Regions from separate parts of the Viridibacillus sp. FSL R5-0888 genome, predicted to be linked through region 3. Evidence: riboswitches for the same ligand, from Rfam matches in the RefSeq annotation. Region 3 holds a riboswitch; each other region holds the start of a gene.

Evidence for each region. Region 3 has a riboswitch for S-adenosylmethionine ahead of MKY02_RS02230 (bifunctional homocysteine S-methyltransferase/methylenetetrahydrofolate reductase). Riboswitches for the same ligand answer to the same signal wherever they lie in the genome.
Region 1: another riboswitch for S-adenosylmethionine. It lies ahead of MKY02_RS16890 (VOC family protein); the one in region 3 lies ahead of MKY02_RS02230 (bifunctional homocysteine S-methyltransferase/methylenetetrahydrofolate reductase).
Region 2: another riboswitch for S-adenosylmethionine. It lies ahead of MKY02_RS19535 (methionine ABC transporter ATP-binding protein); the one in region 3 lies ahead of MKY02_RS02230 (bifunctional homocysteine S-methyltransferase/methylenetetrahydrofolate reductase).
Region 4: another riboswitch for S-adenosylmethionine. It lies ahead of metK (methionine adenosyltransferase); the one in region 3 lies ahead of MKY02_RS02230 (bifunctional homocysteine S-methyltransferase/methylenetetrahydrofolate reductase).

What each region holds. Positions count from the first base shown of each region.
Region 1 covers NZ_JBBPAU010000001.1:3,365,905-3,371,822, reverse strand. The annotation lists gene MKY02_RS16905 (dihydroorotate dehydrogenase) at 1-231, shown strand, start outside; gene pyrF (orotidine-5'-phosphate decarboxylase) at 232-942, shown strand; gene pyrE (orotate phosphoribosyltransferase) at 942-1,574, shown strand; SAM riboswitch class I at 1,768-1,877, shown strand; gene MKY02_RS16890 (VOC family protein) at 1,986-2,915, shown strand; gene MKY02_RS16885 (Rqc2 family fibronectin-binding protein) at 3,243-4,931, opposite strand; gene MKY02_RS16880 (YicC/YloC family endoribonuclease) at 5,152-5,918, shown strand, end outside.
Region 2 covers NZ_JBBPAU010000001.1:3,943,976-3,949,893, reverse strand. The annotation lists gene MKY02_RS19550 (glycine C-acetyltransferase) at 1-686, shown strand, start outside; gene MKY02_RS19545 (pyridoxal phosphate-dependent aminotransferase) at 854-2,017, opposite strand; gene MKY02_RS19540 (carbon-nitrogen family hydrolase) at 2,198-2,986, shown strand; SAM riboswitch class I at 3,066-3,171, shown strand; gene MKY02_RS19535 (methionine ABC transporter ATP-binding protein) at 3,290-4,303, shown strand; gene MKY02_RS19530 (methionine ABC transporter permease) at 4,293-4,964, shown strand; gene MKY02_RS19525 (MetQ/NlpA family ABC transporter substrate-binding protein) at 4,980-5,798, shown strand.
Region 3 covers NZ_JBBPAU010000001.1:437,068-442,985, reverse strand. The annotation lists gene metH (methionine synthase) at 1-2,491, opposite strand, end outside; gene MKY02_RS02230 (bifunctional homocysteine S-methyltransferase/methylenetetrahydrofolate reductase) at 2,472-4,331, opposite strand; SAM riboswitch class I at 4,405-4,511, opposite strand; gene MKY02_RS02225 (class A sortase) at 4,685-5,347, opposite strand; gene MKY02_RS02220 (protoporphyrinogen oxidase) at 5,506-5,918, opposite strand, start outside.
Region 4 covers NZ_JBBPAU010000001.1:896,466-902,383, forward strand. The annotation lists gene MKY02_RS04495 (alpha/beta hydrolase family protein) at 1-666, shown strand, start outside; gene MKY02_RS04500 (hypothetical protein) at 671-1,129, shown strand; gene pckA (phosphoenolpyruvate carboxykinase (ATP)) at 1,288-2,874, opposite strand; SAM riboswitch class I at 3,077-3,195, shown strand; gene metK (methionine adenosyltransferase) at 3,459-4,655, shown strand; gene MKY02_RS04515 (gamma carbonic anhydrase) at 4,828-5,340, opposite strand; gene MKY02_RS04520 (alpha/beta hydrolase) at 5,462-5,918, shown strand, end outside.

The sequences.
Region 1 (5,918 bases), 2.9 Mb from region 3:
GTCCATGAAGTAAGCAGAAACGTTAATATTCCGATCATTGGAATGGGAGGAGTTGCAACTGCAGAGGATGTTATCGACTTCCTATCTGTAGGGGCAAGTGCTGTAGCAGTAGGTACTGCAAACTTTGTGGATCCATTCGTCTGCCCAAATATTATAGAAGCATTACCACAAAAGCTAGATGAATTAGGTTATAACAAATTAACAGATGTAATTGGAAGGAGCCACCGCTAAATGAATAATAAGCCTATTATCGCGTTAGATTTTCCAGATGAACAGAAAGTAATGACATTTCTTTCTCAGTTCAATGAGCCACTATTTGTGAAGGTGGGTCTTGAGCTTTATTTACAAGCAGGGCCAGACATTATACGCAAAATTAAAGCACAAGGTCACGACATTTTTTTAGATTTAAAACTGCATGATATTCCAAATACGGTGAAATCAGCGATGAAGGGCTTAGCAAAACTTGGTGTGGACCTAGTCAATGTCCATGCTGCAGGCGGTTCAAATATGATGGCGGCTGCTCTTGAAGGATTAAAAGAGGGAACTGAGGAAGGTAATAAGCGACCAGTTTTAATTGCAGTAACTCAGTTAACCTCGACGACTGAAGAGGAAATGCAAAACGAGCAACAAATCAATTTATCTTTAGATCAATCAGTAATGCATTATGCCAAACTTGCACAATCAGCTGGTTTAGATGGTGTTGTCTGCTCTGTACTTGAAGCAAAAGCAATCAGCGAAGTATGTGGAGAAAGCTTCCTAAAAGTAACACCAGGTATACGTATGGTTGGTGGTGTTGCACATGATCAAAAACGCGTTGCTACACCTGATTTTGCACGCGAAGAAGGCTCGACGCAAATCGTTGTAGGTCGTGCTATTACACAAGCAGAAAATCCAGTTGAAGCGTACCATGCTGTACAGCAATTATGGGGAGGACAACAATAATGACAATTCAAAAAGAAGTAGCACAAGGTATGTTAGAAGTAGGAGCAGTAGAGCTAAGTCCGAATGATCCATTTACTTGGGCATCAGGTATTAAATCACCAATCTACTGTGATACACGTTTAACAATTTCTTTTCCAAAAGTACGTACAACAATCGCAAACGGCCTTGCAGCGCTTATTAAAGAAAATTTCCCGGAAACAGATGTAGTAGCTGGTACAGCAACAGCGGGAATACCACATGCAGCATGGGTAAGCGACATTTTAGACTTACCTATGGTATATGTACGTTCAAAACCAAAAGACCATGGTCGTGGTAACCAAACAGAAGGAAAGCTTTCTGAAGGTCAAAAAGTAGTTGTAGTAGAAGATATTATTTCGACAGGTGGTTCTAGCATTACAGCAGTAGAAGCACTTCGTCGTGAAGGCGCTGAAGTACTTGGTGTCGTTTCAGTATATTCATATAAATTACCACGTGCTGAACAGGCTTTTGCGGAAGTGGGTGTTCCTTACTATTGCCTATCAAACTTTGAAGCATTAGTTGAAGCAGCAAAAGAATCAGGTGCTATTAATGAATCAGACATTCCAGGTTTACTACAATGGCATGCTGATTTAAAAGCCGGGAACTTAAAATAATAATACAAATATAGGTGCTTTTAAACTAGCAAGAGAAAAGAAATTATCTCTTGCTAGTTTTTTTATTGTGCAAAATGCTACTTTATAAAGAATCATTTTAAATGAAGAAAATAATTGTATATATGTTGCTTAATTATGGAAATTGTTTTAAAATCAATTAAACCAATAAGTTAACTAGGGATATTAAGTGGATTTCTTTACTTGAGAAACTGAAGGAAATGGCCCACTTAAGTTTCAGCAACACCTAATTTTTAGGAAGGAGCTAACTTCAACATGATTGCGTGCAATTATGAGAGATAAGAGTTGAATTAGCCCCCCTCAACTCTCTTTCTAGAAGATGTAGAAAGAGAGTTTTTTAATAGAAGTCGTTTATTCCATAATTGGTAAATAACAAAGAGAGAGGTTATAAAGATGGTACAAAGAATTGATGGGAAACAAGGTAAATTTGTATTGGATGCTGCAACACAAGTTGGAAGTGTCATTTTAAAAGTAAAAGATTTGGAACGTCAAATTGCATTTTACGAAAATGTAGTTGGTCTTGTCGTTTTAGAAAAAAGTACACAACATGCTAAATTTGGTGGTAAAGGCAGTAACAACGTTATTTTTGAATTAGAAAAAACCGCGGAAAAATTACAACCCGCTAAAAGTACGGGTTTATTCCATACAGCTTTTTTATTACCAAGTAGAGAAGCGTTTGCAACGAAATTTTTCGAAATTCTACGTAATAAGGAAACGATAGATAGTCCGATAGAGCAATCTTCACGTTTCCCGCACTTTGAACGCTATATTCCAATTGCTAGGTTAGATAGTGCGAGTGATCACGGTTATAGTGAGGCGTTTTATATATATGATATTGAAGGAAATGGTATAGAAATATATGCGGATCGTCATCGTGAAGATTGGGATAAGTATCCTGGTGGAAGTAATCCTCTTAATTTCAAAGAGTTAGCTCCATTAGCTGATTTTGAAACAGATGGGAAATTACCAGCTGAAACAATAATTGGTCATGTTCATTTGCGAATAGCAAATATAGAGGAATCCGTAGATTTCTATATAAATAAATTAGGTTTTGAAAAACAGATGATTATTGATACAGCATTTTTTATTTCAGTAGGGGGCTATCATCACCATCTTGCGGGAAATGTATGGTCGGGTGAAGGACTTCAAAAGGCAGCTGAAAATGAATCAGGATTGAAAGAAGTACGTTTTAAATTACCAACAACAGAAAGTTATGAGACAGCAAAAAATTATATTAAACAACAAATACAAATTCAAGATTTAGGGGATGAGTTTGTTGTAGAAGATCCAAGTGGAAATCGTATGGTTTTTGAAATTGCATAAAACAAAAAATCGAATCGTTATAAAAGGTAACAAAATGAAATTTAGTTGTTGTATTTTTTAACATCACTACTAAAATTATTGAAGTATGATTAGACTTAGTAGAAAATTTATCGCATGCCCAAATGCTTGTAGCAAAGTCCTACCTTTATATAGAAAGTTATTTATAATGATCCAAATATAAGTAAAAACAACGATTGAAAAAGCTAAATTAGATAATGTGAAAATAGGATTTGGTACAATGGAGAAGTGATTAAGGCAGTGCAGTAAATAGTAAAAGGAGTCGCGTTTGAAAAATGTGCGACTCCTTTTAAGTGTTCTTAAATCTTATTATTTTAATTTCATGATTAATTCTTCATCGGGTGTTACATACAATGTCTTTTGCTCGAAGTAAATAACAAAACCAGGTTTAGAACCATTTGGTTTTTTTACTTGACGTACCTCTGTGTAATCGACAGGTACGGACGACGATTCACGTGCTTTACTGAAATAGGCTGATAAAGTTGCCGCTTCTAGTAAAGTTTGTTCATCTGGTTCAGAAGAGTGAATAACGACATGTGATCCTGGGATATCCTTTGTATGCAACCAAATTTCAGATTTACGTGCGATTTTAAATGTTAAATAATCATTTTGTTTATTGTTTTTGCCAACTGAAATGTCAATACCAGTGGAAGATTTGAATTTTTCTGGAGTTGGTTTAGTTGGTTTTTTACGTCGTTTTGAAGCACGTAATTTCAAGTAGCCTTGTTCAGCTAACTCTTCACGAATTTCTTCTATATCAGCTGGAGCAGCTTGTTGTACTTGTTGCGATAGCATTTCAAAGTAGGCTAAATCTCCTTGCGTTTTATTGAGTTGCTCTTGCACCATGATAAGTGCGTTTTTCGCCTTGTTGTACTTAGTATAGTAGCTCTGTGCATTTTCAACAGGTGTTTTCCGTTCGCTAATAGGGATCGTGATTTCTTCACTGTCCCCACTATAATAATTAACAACAGTAACTTCCTTTTGCCCTTTTTCAAATGCGTACAAGTTGGCCATTAATAACTCACCGAATAATTGGAATTGGTCTAAATTGTTTGCTCGATCCAAATCCTTTTGGAGTTTTTTTAACTTTAATTTAAGTTTGCTAATTTCATTTTGTAACCAGCGTTCTAAATCACCAGCTTGTTGTTTAACGCGGTCTCTCTCAGCTCTTGCAAAGAATACGCGATCCAGTAGACTGCTAAGGTTTGAGTAGCTTGTATGCTCACCTTCTAGATGTGTTAATTTCACTGGTGAAAAATATGTTTTCCCTTTTACTTCAGCGTAGGTTGGTGAATTCCCTCCAATTTTAAATTCTTCAATAAATAAAGAGAAGAGGTCAGCAATTGGTTGCCCTGTAGCTTCACTTCTGTATAACAATTCAGTAGCATGTAAGGGAGAAAAGCCTGTAAAATTCTGTACTATTTCTTGAGTGTTTTTTTCTTCAGCAAAGAATAGTTGTATTGATTCCCTACTTACTGTTTTAGGGTCTTCCTTATCTTGTTCTGGTGGTGCGATAAAAGGTTGGCCAGGCAAAACAGTACGGTAACTATTCATAGCAGGTGGTAGATGCTTTAAGCTATCTACGATTTTGTCTGTTTCTTTGTCGACTAAAATTAAATTGCTATGACGCCCCATGATTTCCGCGTGCAATTCCCTCGTGATTGGGTCACCAATTTCATTTTTACTAGCAATTTTCAAGATGAGGACGCGGTCAGCACCTTGTTGTTGTATTGATTCAATAAATCCACCTTCAATATGTTTACGAAGCAACGAGCAAAACATAGGTGGTTCTGGCGGGTTTTCAATTGTTTGTTCTGTGATATGAACACGTGCATAGGAAGGGTGGATTGAAAATAATAATTTGTGATTTCCACCATTGGCACGTATATGTAAAATAATTTCTTGGGTGTTCGGTTGATGCACTTTCGCGATTCGGCCTGTTACTAACTGTTGTAGCTCTTTCGCCATTGCGATTGTAAATAAACCATCATAAGCCATAAGTGATTCCTCTTTCAAAACGTTTTGTTCTATCTTAACATTTTTTTCGTTTATATAGGTAAGTGTAGGATTTGTAAAATGCAGTTCTTCGTGACTAATGAGTATCGATATTAATCATTTTTTTATTCTATTAAGTGAACTTCTAGCAAATCTGCAAGGCAAAACTTGTATTCATATGTTATAATTAAAAATCAGTATGCAAAGAAGGATGTGACTGACCTTGGTGCGTAGTATGACTGGATTTGGCAGGGGTGTCACAACAACGGAACAATTTCGGCTTACTGTAGAAATTCGATCGGTAAATCATCGTTTTTTAGAAGTTACGACACGTTTTCCGAAAGAGTGGATGGAAGCAGAAGTTCATACAAAAAAAATGCTTTCCTCATTAGTTTCAAGAGGTAAGTTAGATGTTTCCGTACATGTGAAAGAATTGTCACAGCAACAGCAAGTTGTACAAGTGAATTGGCCTCTAGTCAATGCTTATAAAGAAGCAAGAGAAGAATTGCAAAAACAGATATTGCTCGACGAGAAGTGGTCGATGACAGAACTTTTGAGTTTAGAGCAAGCATTAACTGTCAAAGTGCAAGAGACATCAAAAGAAGAAATTTTAACAGCTGTAGATCAAGCTGTACAACAAGCTGCAAGTGCACTGATCCAAATGCGCGAAAGAGAAGGTCAGGAATTGCAAGAGGCGGTAGTAGGTTTCAAAACGGATTTAGCAGAGCAAATAGAGTTAATTCGTAAAGTGGCCGATCAAGCCGTACAAAAGTATCGCGATAAGCTCGTTACAAGAATTGCAGAGCTTGCAGACATTAGCGCGTTAGAAGAACGATTATTAGCGGAGGTTGCAATTTTTGCTGAAAAAGCAGATATTGCTGAGGAATTAGACCGTTTATCAAGTCATTTTGTCCAACTTGATGAAACGCTTCAAGAAAACGTTTCTATCGGACGAAAACTCGATTTCTTATTACAAGAGATTCATCGTGA
Region 2 (5,918 bases), 3.5 Mb from region 3:
AATCAGGCTTATACAATAAAGTAATGGTCATCACTGACGGTGTGTTTTCAATGGATGGAGATATCGCAAAACTTCCTGAAATCGTAGAAATTGCGAAAGAATTTGATCTTATTACATATGTGGATGATGCTCATGGATCAGGTGTAACAGGTAAAGGGAAAGGTACTGTGAAGCACTTCGGTTTAGAAAAAGAGATCGACTTCCAAATCGGTACACTGTCTAAAGCAATTGGTGTAGTAGGTGGTTACGTAGCTGGTAAGAAGAATTTAATTGATTGGTTAAAAGTACGTTCTCGTCCATTTTTATTTTCAACAGCTTTACCACCAGGTGATGTTGCTGCAATCACTGCAGCTGTTCAAATGTTAATTGATTCAACAGAACTTTGCGATAAACTGTGGGAAAATGGCGATTATTTAAAAGCGGGTCTGAAAAAACTTGGTTTTAACATCGGCGCATCTGAAACACCGATTACACCGTGTATCATTGGTGACGAAAAACTAACTCAAGCCTTTTCTGCTCGTCTCTTTGAAGAAGGCGTATACGCTAAATCAATCGTCTTCCCAACTGTACCAAAAGGCACTGGACGCGTACGTAATATGCCAACTGCCGCACATACAAAAGAAATGCTAGACGAAGCTTTAGCGACTTATGAAAAAGTAGGTAAAGAGCTAGGCGTAATTTTTTAATATAAAAAATGCTCAGCGCTATGTGTGCTGGGCATTTTATTAGGAAATTTTCTTTGTTAAATCTATAACCATCTGTGATTATGTGACTGTTTTATTGATATATTTATTAAACCCATGCACTGAAAAGCTAACTTATGAGATAAGTTAGCTTTTCAGTTTATAAATACTTAAAATAAATTTAGTTTTGAGATACGAGTTATTGCTTCATGAAGCCTGTCCTCATCAACAAGTAAGCCAACACGTACGTACCCTTCTCCATATTCACCAAAACCATTACCCGCAGCAACTGCTACATCAGCCTGTTCTAGCAATAAATCAGCAAATGTTTCACTCGTATATCCTTTTGGTACAGGAAGCCATGCAAAGAATGATCCTTTTGGAGCTGTCACTGCCCAGCCAATACGATCGCAAGCGACTTTTAATGCGTTCCGGCGGCTTTCATACATAGCCACTAACTCAGTTACACAATCTTGTGAACTAGAAAGTGCTGCAATACCAGCCTCTTGCACAGCAGGAAATAGGCTGACAAATAAATGGTCTTGTACTAAATTTAATGCTTCAATTAACTTTGCGTTACCAACGGCAAAGCCGACCCGCCAACCGGCCATATTATACGTTTTCGATAAAGTATACAACTCAACCCCGACATCTTTAGCACCTTCAGCTTGTAAAAAGCTCACTGGTTTTTCACTATCAAATCCAATTGCTCCATATGCAAAGTCATGCATTACTGCAATATCGTGATCTTTCGCAAACTGCACAGTTTCATCGAAAAATGATAAATTAGCAACAGCACCAGTTGGGTTGTTTGGGTAATTTAAATACATTAATTTCGCACGAGCTTTTACCTCATCTGACACAGTTGTGTAATCAGGTAGGAAGTTGTTTTCCGCTAGTAATGGAAGTGTATCGAACTTGACATCCGCTAGTGCTACGCCTGACCAATAGTCCGGATAACCAGGGTCTGGGAGTAGCATTGAATCACCAGGGTTCATAATAGCTAAAGGTAATTCAACTACACCAATTTTTGTGCCGAAAAGTATGGCTACTTCCGTATCTGTATCAATTTCAACGCCGTATTCTCGCGCATAAAATTCAGCAATGGCTTCCTTGAATTCTGGCAAGCCACGGAATGGAGAGTATTTATGAGTTTGCGGATTAATAACAGCTTCCTGCATAGCTTTTATAATATGAGGAGGCGTTGGTTGGTCTGGATTTCCTTGGCCTAAATTGATGACATCTCTACCTTCCGCAACTGCGGCACCTACTTTTTGTACTAAAGTTGCGAAAAACTGCTTCGGCAACTGTTGTAATCTCGTTGAAAATTCCATCTTCGAACAAACCCCCTTGAATTATTTTCTTTAATAACTTGTTATCCACAAAATCTTTCTTATAAAAACGCTATACACAACAACTACTTTGTGGATAAAATAGACGTATGTATAAAATAGTCGCAATAATAAGAGAAATATTATAACCTTTTTAAGAAAATGTCTACAGGTGGTGGAGTTATGAAAATTGCATGTATACAATTAAATGTTGCCTTCGGGGACATCGAAAAAAATTTTACAAACGTCGAAAAGTTTATCAGGGAGGCCGCTGATAAGGGGGCGGAACTCGCAATTCTTCCCGAAATGTGGAATTCTAGCTATGCTTTAGAGAAATTAGAAGACCTTGCAGATCCGAACGGGGAACGCACAAAGAATTTTCTACAAAAGCTTTCAGAAGAATTACAAATTCATATTGTTGGTGGCTCGGTATCAACGAAAAAAGATGGTAAATTCTATAATACGATGTACGTATATAACAACAAAGGGGAGCTTGTCAGCGAATATGATAAAGCGCATCTTTTCCGTCTAATGGACGAGCATTTGTATTTATCAGCTGGCGATAAGCAAAATAACTTTGAACTGGGTGATATTCCAGCAGCTGGTGTTATCTGCTACGATATTCGTTTTCCAGAGTGGTTACGTCTTCATGCATTGAACGGAGCGAAAGTAATTTTCGTTTCTGCACAATGGCCAACGCCACGTATTGATCATTGGAAAACGTTATTACAAGCACGTGCAATTGAAAGCCAGTGTTTTGTTATTGCAGTAAATAGAATTAGCCATAAAAAACAAAATTTCAACGGTCAATCGATGGTTATTGAACCTTGGGGTGAAGTGTTATGGACTGGTGGAGAAGATGAAGAAATGGCGATTATCGATGTCGATTTCTCTATAGTGGATGAAATTCGCCAACGAATCCCGGTATATGATGATCGTCGTCCTGAATTATATAAAGATATTTTGAAATAATTCAAAGTTTCAAAAAAGTGTTTGACATCTACATTATTTCACAGTAATATTTAGTTCATAACTTACAAACGAATATTGAATTTTATCTAGAGAGACCGAGGGATAGGCCCTATGACGTCCGGCAACCCCCTGCCAAAGGGAAGGTGCCAATTCCTACAGAATGAGTACATTCTGGAAGATAAATCGCCAATTTACACTTACGATGCTTCTTTCAGATAACCGAAAGAAGCGTTTTTTAATACAGCAAATTCCAAGTATTTCTATAGAAGTTACATAATTTAAACAGATTTGAGGGGATACAATATGCTCGAGATTCAGAATCTTACAAAAGTATATAAAACCAAGAAGGGTACGGTAACGGGTGTAGACAACGTATCGTTGACAATCGATGAAGGTGAAGTTTTCGGTATTGTTGGCTATTCTGGCGCAGGAAAAAGCTCGCTTCTACGTTGTATCAATTTATTAGAGCGACCAACAAGTGGCAGTATCGTAGTAAATGGTCAAGATTTAACAAAATTAAAAGGTGAACAACTTCGTAAAGCGCGTTTGAAAATCGGAATGATATTCCAACATTTTTACTTAATCAGTCAAAAAACGGTTGGCGAAAATATTGAATTTGCTTTAAAAGCAGCGGCTACACCACCGAAGCTGATTAATGCTCGTGTAAAAGAATTGCTTGAAATGGTAGGTTTATCTGAGAAAATAGACGTTTACCCAGCACAATTAAGTGGTGGTCAAAAGCAACGTGTCGGCATTGCCCGCGCACTTGCAAATAATCCATCCGTACTACTTTGTGATGAAGCGACATCAGCACTTGACCCAAAAACAACGGTTTCCATTTTACGCTTACTAAAAAAGATCAATCGTGAGCTAAATATTACAATCATCCTTATCACGCACGAAATGGATGTTGTGAAAGAAATTTGTGATCGAATGGTTATTATGCAAGAAGGAAGAGTCATTGAAGAAGGGGCAGTTTACGACGTTTTTGCAAATCCGGTTGAGCCATTAACACAAGAATTTATTAGCAGCGTTGTATCATTTGAACTGCCACCAACGATTCTTAAAGGTGTGACAGGGGAAATTGTGAAAGTACTATTCAAAGGAGATGTAGCTGGAGAGGGCGTCATTTCAGATATGATTCAAAACTTTGAAGTACGTGGTAATTTCTTGCACGGCACAATTGAATATATTCAAGAAAAACCTCTTGGCATTTTCTTAATGGAGCTACAAGGTCAACCGGATAATGTAGGGAGAGCTATTTCTTATATGGAAGGACGCGGTGCGTTTGTGGAGGTGATTAACAATGCTATTTGATTTCGAGCACTTTATTAGTATGCTTCCAGACATTTGGAAAGCATTTGGTGAAACGTTACTGATGATTGGTATTTCACTTAGCATTTCACTAATTATTGGTTTACCACTTGGAATTATACTATTTGTTACAAGCAAAGGTTTATTTTTACGTAATCGTTTTTTTAACGGAATTTTAGGGTTTATCGTCAATCTAGTTCGTTCCGTTCCGTATATCATTCTATTAGTAGCGTTGTTCCCGCTAACAAAAATACTGGTTGGAGATACAATTGGTCCCGTAGCGGCAAGTGTTTCATTATCTGTAGCAGCCATTCCGTTCTTTGCGAGACTTGTAGAAACGTCTATGCGTGAAGTTGATAAAGGTGTCATCGAGGCATCAATAGCTGTCGGTGCAACACCGTGGATGATTATACGAGATGTGCTATTACCTGAAGCGAAATCGGGTATTATCCAAGGTGTGACAATGACGATTATTAGTTTAGTCGCATATTCCGCAATGGCTGGTATTGTCGGCGGCGGTGGAATTGGCGACCTAGCTATTCGCTTTGGTTACTACCGCTATGACAACACAATTATGATTGCGACAGTTGTCATTTTAATTGTTATTGTCCAAATTATTCAACTTTCAGGCGATGCCATTTCAAAAGCAATTGATAAACGATAAAGGGGAGATTTGAAAATGAAAAAGTTTTTACTAGCAGCGTTATTATTCGTATTAGCAACAGTTTTAGTTGCATGTGGTAACAAAGATGAAAGCAAACCAAAAGATTCAAAAGACATTAAAATTGGCGCAACTGCAGGGCCGTATAGTGACATGTTAAATAAAGCAATCATCCCGCAATTAGAGAAAAAAGGGTATAAAGTAAAAACAGTTGAATTCAGTGACTACGTACAACCAAACAAAGCATTAGATTCTGGTGATATTGATGCAAACCTTTTCCAACATTCAATTTATCTTGAAAACTTTAATGAACAAAATAAAATGAAATTAACTGGTCTAATTAACGTACCAACTGCACCAATGGGCTTCTTTGCAAAAGATTTTAAATCAATTGATGGTATTAAAGACGGCGCAAAAGTAGCAATTGCTAATGATCCATCAAATGCGGCACGTACATTATTAGCGTTACAAGAACAAGGTCTTATCAAAATTGACCCGAACATCGAAGAACTAAAAGCATCTGAAAAAGACGTTGTTGAAAATCCTAAAAACTTAGTGTTCCAACCAATAGAAGCGGCGGGGCTGCCTCGTGCAATCGATAGCGCTGACCTTGTTGGTGTCCCAGGAAACTTTGCACTTGCGGCGGGACTGAATCTACAAGATGCACTCTTCTTAGAAAACATGCCTGATAAATTCCGTAATGTTATTGCGGTTAAGGAAGAAAACAAAGATTCACAACTAGCAAAAGATATACTAGAAATCGTTAAATCGGAAGAATTTGAAAAAATCATCGATGAAGAATTTAAAGGTTTCGGCAAACCTGACTGGATGAAGTAAATGTTGAAGCGGTCCGCCTAGACTCGACAAGCGCTGGAACCTTCGAATTGAAAACGTACTTTCAGTTTTCAACCGAGAAGGTGGAAGTGACCTCGAGAGTCTGACCGCTGAAGCTGGATA
Region 3 (5,918 bases):
CAAGCCCATGCATCGCGTCTTTTGCATACATAACTGGACCATCGTACTCTGCTGCAATTTTCGTTTCTGTAAAGCGTCTTGATAATGCCGCTCCACCTACGAGCATTGGAGTAATGATGCCTGCATCCTTGAAATCTTGCGCAGTAATGACCATTTGCTGTGCTGATTTTACGAGTAATCCTGATAATCCAACGATATCTGGATGTTCCTTTTTAATAACTTCAATTAGTGCTTGGGGTGTAACTTTAATACCAACATCAATTACCTTATAACCATTATTACTTAAAATAATATCAACAAGGTTTTTTCCGATATCATGTACATCCCCTTTAACTGTTGCTAATATTACTTTTCCTTTACCAGTATCATTTTCATTTTTTTCCATGAACTGTTCTAGGAATGATACTGATGCTTTCATAACTCCCGCACTTTGTAGTACTTCGGCTACGATTAATTGGTTGTCATTGAACAAACGTCCAACTTCAGCCATCCCTGTCATCAAAGGTCCATTAATAATCTCTAACGGTGAATCGTACATATTCATTGCAGCTTCTAAGTCAGGGATTAGCCCTTCTTTTGTACCTTCAATAATGTAATATGCTAGTCGCTCTGGTACTGTTTTTGGAATATCATCTTCAGTCTTTTCTTTCTTTTTGTCACGATAGAAATCTGTGAAATCAGCAAGTGTCTTGTCGTTTGTTTTATAGATTAAATCATTTGCTAAGTTAATCTCAGCTTCTGGAATTGAAGCATAGCGCTCTAATTTCTCTGTATTTACAATAGCGTAATCTAGCCCGGCTTGTGTACAGTGGTATAAATACACAGCGTTTAATACTTCACGTCCAACTGGAGGTAAACCAAACGATACATTACTAACACCTAAAATAGTTAATACTCGAGGCATTTTTTCTTTGATTAAGCGAATACCTTCAATCGTTTCTTCAGCCGCTCCTATATATTGTTCATCTCCCGTACCAACTGGGAATACAAGAGGATCGAAAATAATATCTTCCGGTGCGATTCCCCATTTATTCACTAGCAGGTCATAAGAACGTTCAGCAACTTTCAATTTACTATGGCGGTCAACAGCCATTCCTTTTTCATCAATTGTTCCGATAACGATAGAAGCACCGTATTTTTTCACTATTGGTAAAACAGCATCATAACGTTCTTCTCCGTCCTCTAAATTAATAGAGTTAATGATTGCTTTCCCTTGGGAATATTTCAGTGCTTCTTCGATTACCTTTTCATCAGTTGAATCGATTACAAGGGGAACTTTAACTTTCTTTACCACTTCAGTCATGAAGTTTTTCATATCTTCAAGTTCATCCCGGTCAGGGTTTGCTAAGCAAATATCCATAACGTGCGCACCGTTTTTCACCTGTGCACGAGCAATTTCTGCCGCTTCTTCAAATTTACCTTCTATAATTAAACGCTTAAATTTTCGTGAACCAATAACATTTGTACGTTCACCTACAAATAACGGGCGCATTGAATCATCATATATAAGCGGTTCAATTCCTGCTACGACATGACCATGCGCTGTTTCAGGCATTTGACGAGGCTGCTTATGCTCTACTACTTTACGGATTGATTTAATATGCTCAGGCGTGGTACCACAACAACCCCCAACAATATTCAACCAGCCTTTATCTGCAAAACCTTCAAGCTTTTTAGACAATGATTCCGGAGTCTCATGATAATGCCCTTCTTCATCTGGTAAACCTGCATTCGGATAACAACTAACATAGCTTGTTGCTAATTCTGAAAGCGTGCGTAAATGATCTGTCATAAATTCAGGTCCAGTAGCACAGTTCAACCCGACTGATAGCGGTTTAATATGTTCAATTGAAATATAAAAGGCTTCAATACTTTGCCCTGCCAGAGTAGTTCCCATAGGTTCAATTGTTCCCGAGATCATCACAGGCAGTTCTTTATCAAGCTCTTCAAACGCTTGTTTAATACCTAAAGTGCCAGCCTTAACATTCAGCATATCTTGACTTGTTTCAAGTAATAACAAATCCGCTCCACCGTTAATTAATGCCTTAGCTTGCACGTAAAAGTCATACAATAGCTCATCAAATGTAATACCACCAGTTACTGATAAGGTTTTAGTCGTTGGTCCCATTGCACCAGCAACATATCGTGGCCATTCAGGTGTTGACAATTCATCCGCTACTTTTTTAGCGATTTGCACTGCTAATAAGTTAATTTCATGCGCTTGATCACCCAATGCATATTCATTTAATACAACAGGAGTCCCACCAAATGTATTCGTACTAATAATATCTGAACCCGCCTCTAAATAAGCACGGTGTACATTTTCGATCACGTCAGGTCGTGTGATATTCAAATATTCATTACAGCCATCATATTCATCTCCACCAAAATCCTCGGGAGTTAAATTAGCATTTTGGAGCATAGTCCCCATTGCACCGTCTAATATAAGAATATGTTGTTGGAGTCGTTCTTTAATTGGTTGTTTTAACATAGTTGTGATCTCCTACTTTCTGTTGATCTAGCTCTTGAATATAATGAATCAATTCTACTGACATATCGTAACGTGTAAATGGCGTAATGATATAAATACCATTAAATAACTCTGCGGCTGTATCGATTAATTCCTTAGCAATCGCTATACCTTCTGCAGTTGCAAGATTTTTATCATTACCCGTTGCGCGCATTCTTTCAAGTACTTCATCAGAGAGCTTAATCCCTGGTACTTCATGATGTAAAAACTCTGAATTTCGGATACCTGTTAGTGGCATGATTCCTATGAAAATAGGGGTTTCTAAATGTTTAGTAGCTTCATATATCTCTATTATTTTTTCCTTCGTATATACAGGCTGTGTGATGAAATAATCTGCTCCACACTCAATTTTCTTTTCTAATCTTTTTACGGCTCTATCAAGCACTCGTACATTAGGATTAAATGCAGCTGCAATAGAGAAATTAGCCTTTTTACGAAGAGGTTTACCTGAGAATGATATCCCTTCATTCAACTGTTTAATTAATTGAAGTAACTCTAGGCTTGAGACATCATAAACACTAGTTGCACCTGGGAAATCACCTACTTTTGTAGGGTCTCCAGTAACTGCTAAAATCTCATTAATACCTAATGCATCAAGACCCATTAAATGCGATTGTAAGCCGATGAGATTGCGATCACGACAAGTAATATGAGCAAGGGAACGAATATTATTTTGCATTTTCAAAATTGAGCCCATTGCCATGTTACTAATACGAGGGGATGCCAATGAATTATCAGCCATAGTGACAGCATCAACACCTGTTTCATTGAGTATTTGCGCCCCCTCTATAAAGGCAGTGGTATCAAGGTGGCGAGGTGTATCGAGTTCTACAATGATTGTACGTTCCTTTTTCGCCTTTTCGTGAAGTGGCTCATGCTGATCAGGAGTCGCTTCTTTAATCTCGATTACTTTTTTCTTCTTTACAATTTTATTTTCAATTGGTGGTAGGTCAGCAATACGTTTTTTTACAGCTTCTATATGCTTCGGTGTCGTACCACAACATCCTCCAATTAATCGAACACCTTGGTCACGTAGTAAAACACCAGCACGGCCAAAATAATCAGCCTCTGATTCGTAAACAATTTTGCCATCTTCTACATCTAGCAAACTAGCATTTGGATATGCAGATAAGAATGCCTTGGATGGCAATTCTACATCCTCAAACGCTTGGATTGTATGGTGAGGGCCTAAACGGCAATTTACTCCAACAATATCTGCACCCAAAGCTTCTAATTGGTGCAATGCATCATTTAATAATAAGCCATTTTGTAAAATACCTGGTTCATGCATTGATACTTGCGAGATGATTGGTACATCAGTCAATTTTCTCAAATGTTGCACTACAGATGAAAGTTCCTCAAAATCATAGTACGTCTCTAGTAATAAACCATCCGGATTACCTGCTAATAGATACCCCGCTTGCTCATCTAATGCAGCTATGATTTCAGCTAGTGTCGCTTCACTTTTACGAATACCGCGAATACCACCAATTGTCCCTAAGACAAATTGGCCTCCTGGTGCTGCAGCATGTTTTGCAATGGCGATTGCCGATTCATTAAACTCCTTTACAGAGCTCTCTAAACCATAACGTTCTAATTTAATGGCATTCGCTGTATACGTATTAGTCTGAATAATGTCAGCGCCTGATTTTATATATTGTTGGTGTATATTTTCAATCACTTCAGGCTTGGTAATGTTTAATTCCTCATAACAATAATCAATTCCGTAAGAATATAATAAAGTGCCCATCGCACCGTCAGCTGTTAACACTTGTGTTTGCAATTTTTCAAGTAATCCCATTAAAATCCCTTCCTTTCTACATAAAAAAGCCTTCTTATGGATAAGAAGGCTTGACGATTACGATGTTCGCTCCTTCTTATCTTTTCGGACAATCTGTAAATCCGCTGGAGTTAGCACCTGACCAGATGGCTGGTTGCTGAAGCTTCAAAGGGCCAGTCCCTCAGCTTCTCTTGATAAGAAATATATATTTAATTGTTAGAATAATTAAAAGAATCATAACCCTAGAAAAGAATATCGTCAAGAGCGTTTTTAGAATTATAGCAAAACTCTGTATTATAAGTATATTTTAGCTACAAAACAAAAAAGATGAGTTTTGGCAATTACTTGTTGAAACAACAATCATTTCTTCATGACTATTTATTTGCAAAAATTTTATTAGCTGATGTCTTATCATAACTTTTTATTTCAACCAATTCACCTTGAATAATCAGTCGCTTAGAACCATCATAATTACATGTAACGAGCGTTATCATTTTTTCATTTGAATCATTTATGACATCAATTTGCTCCGGTTGTACAATATGCATTTTATCAATTTTATATTCATAGATTTTTTTAAAGTCGGTTACATAAACTTGCATACCTTCCTCCGCATTAGTAAGAGGACTAAAGAGTGCCTTCCCATTATTCATATTATGACCCGCTAAGGCATAATTAGCTTTTCCCATCTTTTGTTCACGTTTCATCGTACCAGCACCAATTGCTAAGTTTGTATTCGATACACCATATAAAATAGGTAATCGCATATTCACTTGAGGTACACTAATAGCTCCAATGGCATTTAGTTTTTTTTGATTGAATTGTGCCTTTACAACATCTTTGACATTTAAATCATCCACTTGCTGAAAATCAAATGACGCATCTAGATTCTTCATTGCTGACGCTATGTCTTGTTGCTCAATCGTTGCCTTCGACATATTCGAAATGAAATATCCCATAATAGGCTGATAGAAAATAAAAACTAAACCAATTACTAGCAAGAAAATGCCTAATATCAAACTTCCCTTTTTCCGCATGTTATCCACCTTCTTTTCTCATTCATTTTAATAGTAACAATTCACTTAGCACTTTCAAGCAGTTTGACATAACGTTAAAATTATTAAAATTACCCCAAAAAGAAAGAGCTAATGAAATTGGTATCCCTTAGCTCTTTTCTACCTACCTTGATTGTTTTTTAATGTATTTTTGCTAGAATTGATTCTGCTGTTTCTTTCCCGTTCTTAATACAAGGGCCAATACCTACACCGTAATAAGAACAACCTGCAAGTAATACATTTTCATATGCAGTGGCCATTTTAGTTGATAAAGCTTCTACTGTTTTTCCATGACCAAGATGGTAAACTGGCATTAAATCATTCCACTTTGTCACTTCTACAACAGTAGGCTCTGCTTCTATATTCAAGCTTTTTGCAATATCCTCTAAAGCAATTTCAGTTAATTCCTCTTTACTTGAATGCTTCATTTCTTCAAAATCTGGGTTTGAGTTTTTATAAAATAAACGCACAAGTAATTTGCCGTCTTTTGAAGTATGACTCCATTTACGACTTGTCCATGTACAAGCATTACATTTGACATCACTGTTTTCAG
Region 4 (5,918 bases), 460 kb from region 3:
CCCGTAGCAAAGGGTATTTATGAAGGACTACTTTATCTAAGGGGCGGTATGCAGGGTATTGGAATGGTGCGACCTGCTCGTATTGCGCAATTTGCATCGCAAGGATTAGTTGTTTTTGCGCCGTATTACCGAGGAAATCGTGGGGGAGAAGGGCGAGATGAATTTGGTGGAAATGACCGTTATGATGCAGTGAATGGTGTCGATGTATTAAAACAATTTTGTCGTTCACATCGTATTCATATTTTCGCATTTTCTAGAGGTGGTTTGATGGCGCTTTGGACTGGAATTTTGCGAAATGATATTACCTCGATTGTGACTTGGGCAGGCGTTTCTAATCCTAAATTTACTTATGAAGAACGTATAGATATGCGTAGAATGATGAAAAGGGTAATAGGCGGATCACCTACTAAGATGCCTGAGGCTTATGAAGAACGTTCACCAATTGCGAAGATAAAGCAATTAAATGCACCAATATTAATTATTCATGGTAAAAAAGATGAAAACGTTGGAATGCATCATGCATTATTGCTTGAAGAAAGCTTAAAGGCATTTAATAAGCATGTTGAAACATGGTATTATAATGACTTTACACATTTTTTCCCTAGTGCAGTCAATCACAAAATAGTTAAGAGCGCATGTAATTGGATGAAACTCCAAAAGGGGTGAACTAATGCTAGGTTATGTAAAAATAACAGTCGACCCGGAAAAATTGAAAGTGGGAGCAAGTTTTGAGGAAACATATCTATTTTGGCAAATTCTTTGCGATGTATTTGTAAAAGAGTGTGTAGAAGTAGAGATTCAAAGTTGGCAAGAAGAAAATGGTGTCATTGAAGAGTTGGAAAAAATATCGGATGTCTCTAAAGATGAAGGTCTAATAAAAATTCAAAGAATTCCTCTAACAGATGCTAATCGTGCATTTTTTAATAATCATGCTGCTAATAAAGAGGGGAAATTAAAATGGTTCTCTATGCGCTTTTACGATGAAAATGGGAAAGGCAGAATAGAGGTTAGGGATTATGGCTTTGAGGTACGCTTTAATAAGGTCACAGGAGCACAATCTGAAGAAGTGATACAACAATTTTCTAATCCTCATACAGAGGCGGTATTTTATGATGATGATGTTGAATAAGTTGATTGGAGCGTAGCGACGAAGCAGCTTTGAGCCCGCCCGAGGAAAGCGTCCACCGTAGTGGAAATCAACGGTCTTAACAATTTGTATATATTGTAAAATAAAAAGACCACTCAGAGAGTGGTCTTTTCTAATTTGTTCGATTTTGTTCGATTGATTTAAGCGATAGGACCGCCGTTTTTCACGATATCTTCTGAAACAACACCGAATTTTTTGAAGTTTTCGCGGAACATGTTAGCAAGTGCAGAAGCTTTTTGATCATAAGCTTCTTTATCTTCCCAAGCGTTACGTGGATTTAATACTTCAGTTGGGACACCTTCAATTGCTACAGGCATTTCTAAACCGAAGATAGCATCTTTTTCAGTAAAGACGTTATTTAGTTTACCATCGATTGCAGCGCGAACCATTGTACGAGTGTAAGAAAGTTTCATACGGTTACCAACACCGTACTCGCCACCAGTCCAACCAGTGTTTACTAAGAAAACGTTTACTTCGTGTTCGTCGATTTTGTTACCTAACATCTCAGCATAAACTGTTGCTGGAAGTGGTAGGAATGGAGAACCGAAGCATGTTGAGAATACTGGTTCAGGTGAAGTAACACCACGTTCAGTACCTGCTAGTTTAGATGTGAAACCACTTAAGAAGTGATACATTGCTTGTTCTTTTGATAACTTACTGATTGGAGGCAATACACCAAAAGCATCTGCAGTTAAGAAGATGATTGTTTTAGGATGGCCTGCAACAGATGGATCAACAATATTTTCGATATTTTGGATTGGGTAAGCAACACGAGTATTTTCTGTTAGCGAAACATCATCATAGTTAGGTATGCGTGTTTCCTCATCCACTACTACGTTTTCTAATACAGTACCAAAACTAATTGCATTGTAAATTTCAGGTTCTTTCTCTTTAGAAAGGTTGATAGTTTTAGCGTAGCAACCGCCTTCGATATTGAATACACCGTTGTCAGACCAACCATGTTCATCATCACCGATTAGTTTACGATCTGCATCTGCAGATAACGTTGTTTTACCAGTTCCAGATAATCCGAAGAACAATGCTACATCGCCTGCTTCACCAACGTTTGCTGAACAGTGCATTGAAAGAATACCTTGTTGTGGTAATAAGTAATTCATGATACCGAAAATTGATTTTTTCATTTCTCCTGCGTATTCAGTTCCACCAATTAGGATGATACGTTTTTCAAGCGAAACGATAATGAAAGTTTCTGAGTCAGTACCGTCTACTGCTGGATCCGCTTTGAAAGTTGGAGCAGAAACGATTGTGAAGTCAGCTTCATGAGTTTCTAACTCCTCTTCAGTAGGACGAATGAATAATTGGTGTGCAAATAAGTTATGCCAAGCGTATTCATTTACTACACGAATAGCTAAACGAGATGATGGGTCTGCACCTGCAAAACCTTTAAATACAAACAATTCTTCTTTTTCTTTTAAGTAGTTTACTACTTTAGTGTATAATGAGTCGAAGATATCTGACGAAATTGGTCTGTTTACTTTACCCCAATCAATTTTGTCTTTCGAACTATCTTCTTCAACCATATATTTATCTTTAGGAGAACGACCTGTATATTTTCCTGTGACTGCCCTTACAGCACCATCAACAGTTAGGATTGCCTCACCGCGTGAAGTAGCTTTTTCTGTTAATTGTGGTACTGAAAGTTGTTCCAGAATATTATCACCTTTCAATAATTCCTTCAGTTCATTCGTAATCTCTACTGAATTCATCGTTTTACGTACCATCCTTTTTATATTATTCCTCGTATTAGAGGGGATTTATAATTCATTTCGGAAATTAGTATAACACATTTAGTTAAATAATCTATACTAATTACCATTTAATTTTCATGAAAGTTGTACTTTTTTTTAGAAATAAAAAAGGTGTTGACAACTAAGGTATAATGTTCTAATATGAGAAATTGAACGGATACTCTTATCCCGAGCTGGTGGAGGGTCAGGCCCTATGAAACCCGGCAACCTGCATTGTGATTTTATGTGATGCGCTGGTGCTCAATCTGATGCAAGGATTTGATCCTTGAACGATAAGAGTGAAAGGTGCTTATGAATTATTCCCTTCCACTCATTAGTAATAATGGGGGGAAGGGTTTTTTTATTTAAAATAGACCAATTCCTAAATTTTTTATAAGTATGTGTAATTTATGCGGTTCTATTTATATATAGTGGCACTTTCTAGAATCCTCGTGTTAAAGGCAGCAACGGCTTGGCGTTCAATCCTACTGGAAAGAACTAACATGGGTAATGAGTACCGTATCATTTCCGAGGCAATCTCGCAGATAATAGGAGGAAACCAAATGACAAACCGTCGACTGTTTACATCTGAGAGTGTAACAGAAGGACATCCAGATAAAATTTGTGATCAAATTTCGGATGCCATTTTAGATGAAATCGTTTCAAAAGACCCGAATGCACGTGTAGCGTGTGAAACTACAGTTACAACTGGTCTTGTATTAGTAGCAGGAGAAATTACAACATCAACTTATGTTGATATTCCTAAAATCGTTCGTGAAACGGTAATGGAAATCGGTTATACACGTGGTAAATATGGCTTTGATGGCGAAAACGTAGCTGTTTTAACAGCAATCGGTGAGCAATCAGCTGATATCGCATTGGGCGTTGACCAAGCACTTGAAGCACGCGAAGGTTCAATGACAGATGAAGATATTGAAGCAATTGGTGCAGGTGACCAAGGTTTAATGTTTGGATATGCATGTAACGAGACACCTGAGTTAATGCCTCTACCTATTAGCTTGGCACATAAATTAGCAAGACGTTTAACTGAAGTTCGTAAAACAAACGAGTTACCTTATTTACGTCCAGATGGTAAAACACAAGTAACAATCGAATATGATGAAAATAATCATCCAGTTCGTGTGGATACAATTGTTATTTCAACTCAACATGATCCAGAAGTAACGTTAGAGCAAATTAAAGAGGATTTACAAGCACGTGTAATTGCTCCAGTTGTACCTACTGAATTACTAGACGAGAAAACAAAATACTTCATCAACCCAACAGGTCGTTTTGTAATAGGTGGACCAAAAGGTGATGCAGGCTTAACGGGACGCAAAATTATTGTAGATACTTATGGTGGATATGCTCGTCATGGTGGCGGTGCTTTCTCTGGTAAGGATGCGACTAAGGTTGACCGTTCTGCAGCTTATGCAGCGCGTTATGTTGCAAAAAATATCGTAGCAGCTGAACTTGCTGAGCGTTGTGAAGTACAACTGGCTTATGCAATTGGTGTTGCACAACCGGTTTCAATTGCAATCGATACTTTCGGTACTGGTAAAGTAAAAGAAACAAATTTAGTTGAATGGGTTCGTGAATTATTTGATTTACGCCCAGCTGGAATCATTAAAATGCTTGATTTACGTCGCCCTATCTACAAACAAACAGCTGCTTATGGTCACTTCGGCCGTACAGATTTGAATGTTCCTTGGGAAGCTACAGATAAAGCTGCCGTTTTAAAAGAAAAAGCTGGACTTTAATTCAATCTGAAAAATTACAATAACATAAAATATCCCGAGTTACATGTTGATTATTAAGTAATCAATTGTAGTTCGGGATGTTTTTTATTATATTATAGAAGAAACTCATAGCAAGAGATTAAAAAAACCTGAGAATTCGTTTGAAAAACGATACTCAGGCATCTTGATTGAATTATTTTTGAAGTGATTTATAATATTGTCCTTTTTCGTAATACTCGTTGACAATACGGTCCATATCTTTTTTATCTTCCTCTGTTAACTCTCTAATAACTTTTGCAGGGCGTCCAAATGCTAATGTGTTTGGAGGAATTTTCTTACCTTGCGAAACGAGACTACCGGCACCTATAAATGCACCTTCGCCAATCTCAGCACCATCTAGGATAATTGAAGCCATTCCTACAAGAGCGCCTCTTTTTATAGTACAGCTATGTAATGTTACTTGATGTCCAATTGTCACATCGTCTTCTAAAATAAGTGGATATGCAGGACTTTGATGTAAACAACATAAATCTTGGATATTTACTTTGCGTCCGATAATCGTAGGTGAAACATCTCCGCGAATAACTGTATTGTAAAAAATAGATGAATCAGGTCCAATAGTAACATCGCCAGTGATAATTACGTTATCACCGATAAAAACGGATGGGTCAATAGATGGTTTTTTGTCTCTAAATGGATAAATCATCGAAAAACGCCTCATTTCAAGTTATTATGTATTATTATCGTAACAAAAGGAAGCTATGAATGGAACTGAAATCGTCAGAATACGTTAATATATACGTAGGAATTTATGAGGTGAGATAGTAATGTGGAAATGGGAAACGGATGGCCAAGCAAGAGCTGTCGCTGTAATTATACATAGTGCATACGAACATCATCGTCGTTATGCATGGTTAATCGAAAATTTAAGAACATCTGGTATTCATGTTATTTCAGGAGATTTACCTGGACATGGTGAAGAGAGTAGACATAAACGTGTGCATAGTGAAGAGTTTAAAAGTTACGAAACATTTGTTAAACAACTTATGCAAGCAGCTTTAACATATAACTTACCTGTATTTGTTGTGGGACATGGTTTAGGAGCTATATTAGGGATCCATGTTGTTGAAAAATTCAAATACGAATGTACAGGTATTATAATAACATCACCTTGGATGCATTTAAAACACCAACCATCAAAGTTATCAAATGCTTTAACAGGTCTAAGTAAACTGACAGGCAATCTGAAAATCAATCACGAAATCAATATTAAACACTTAACGA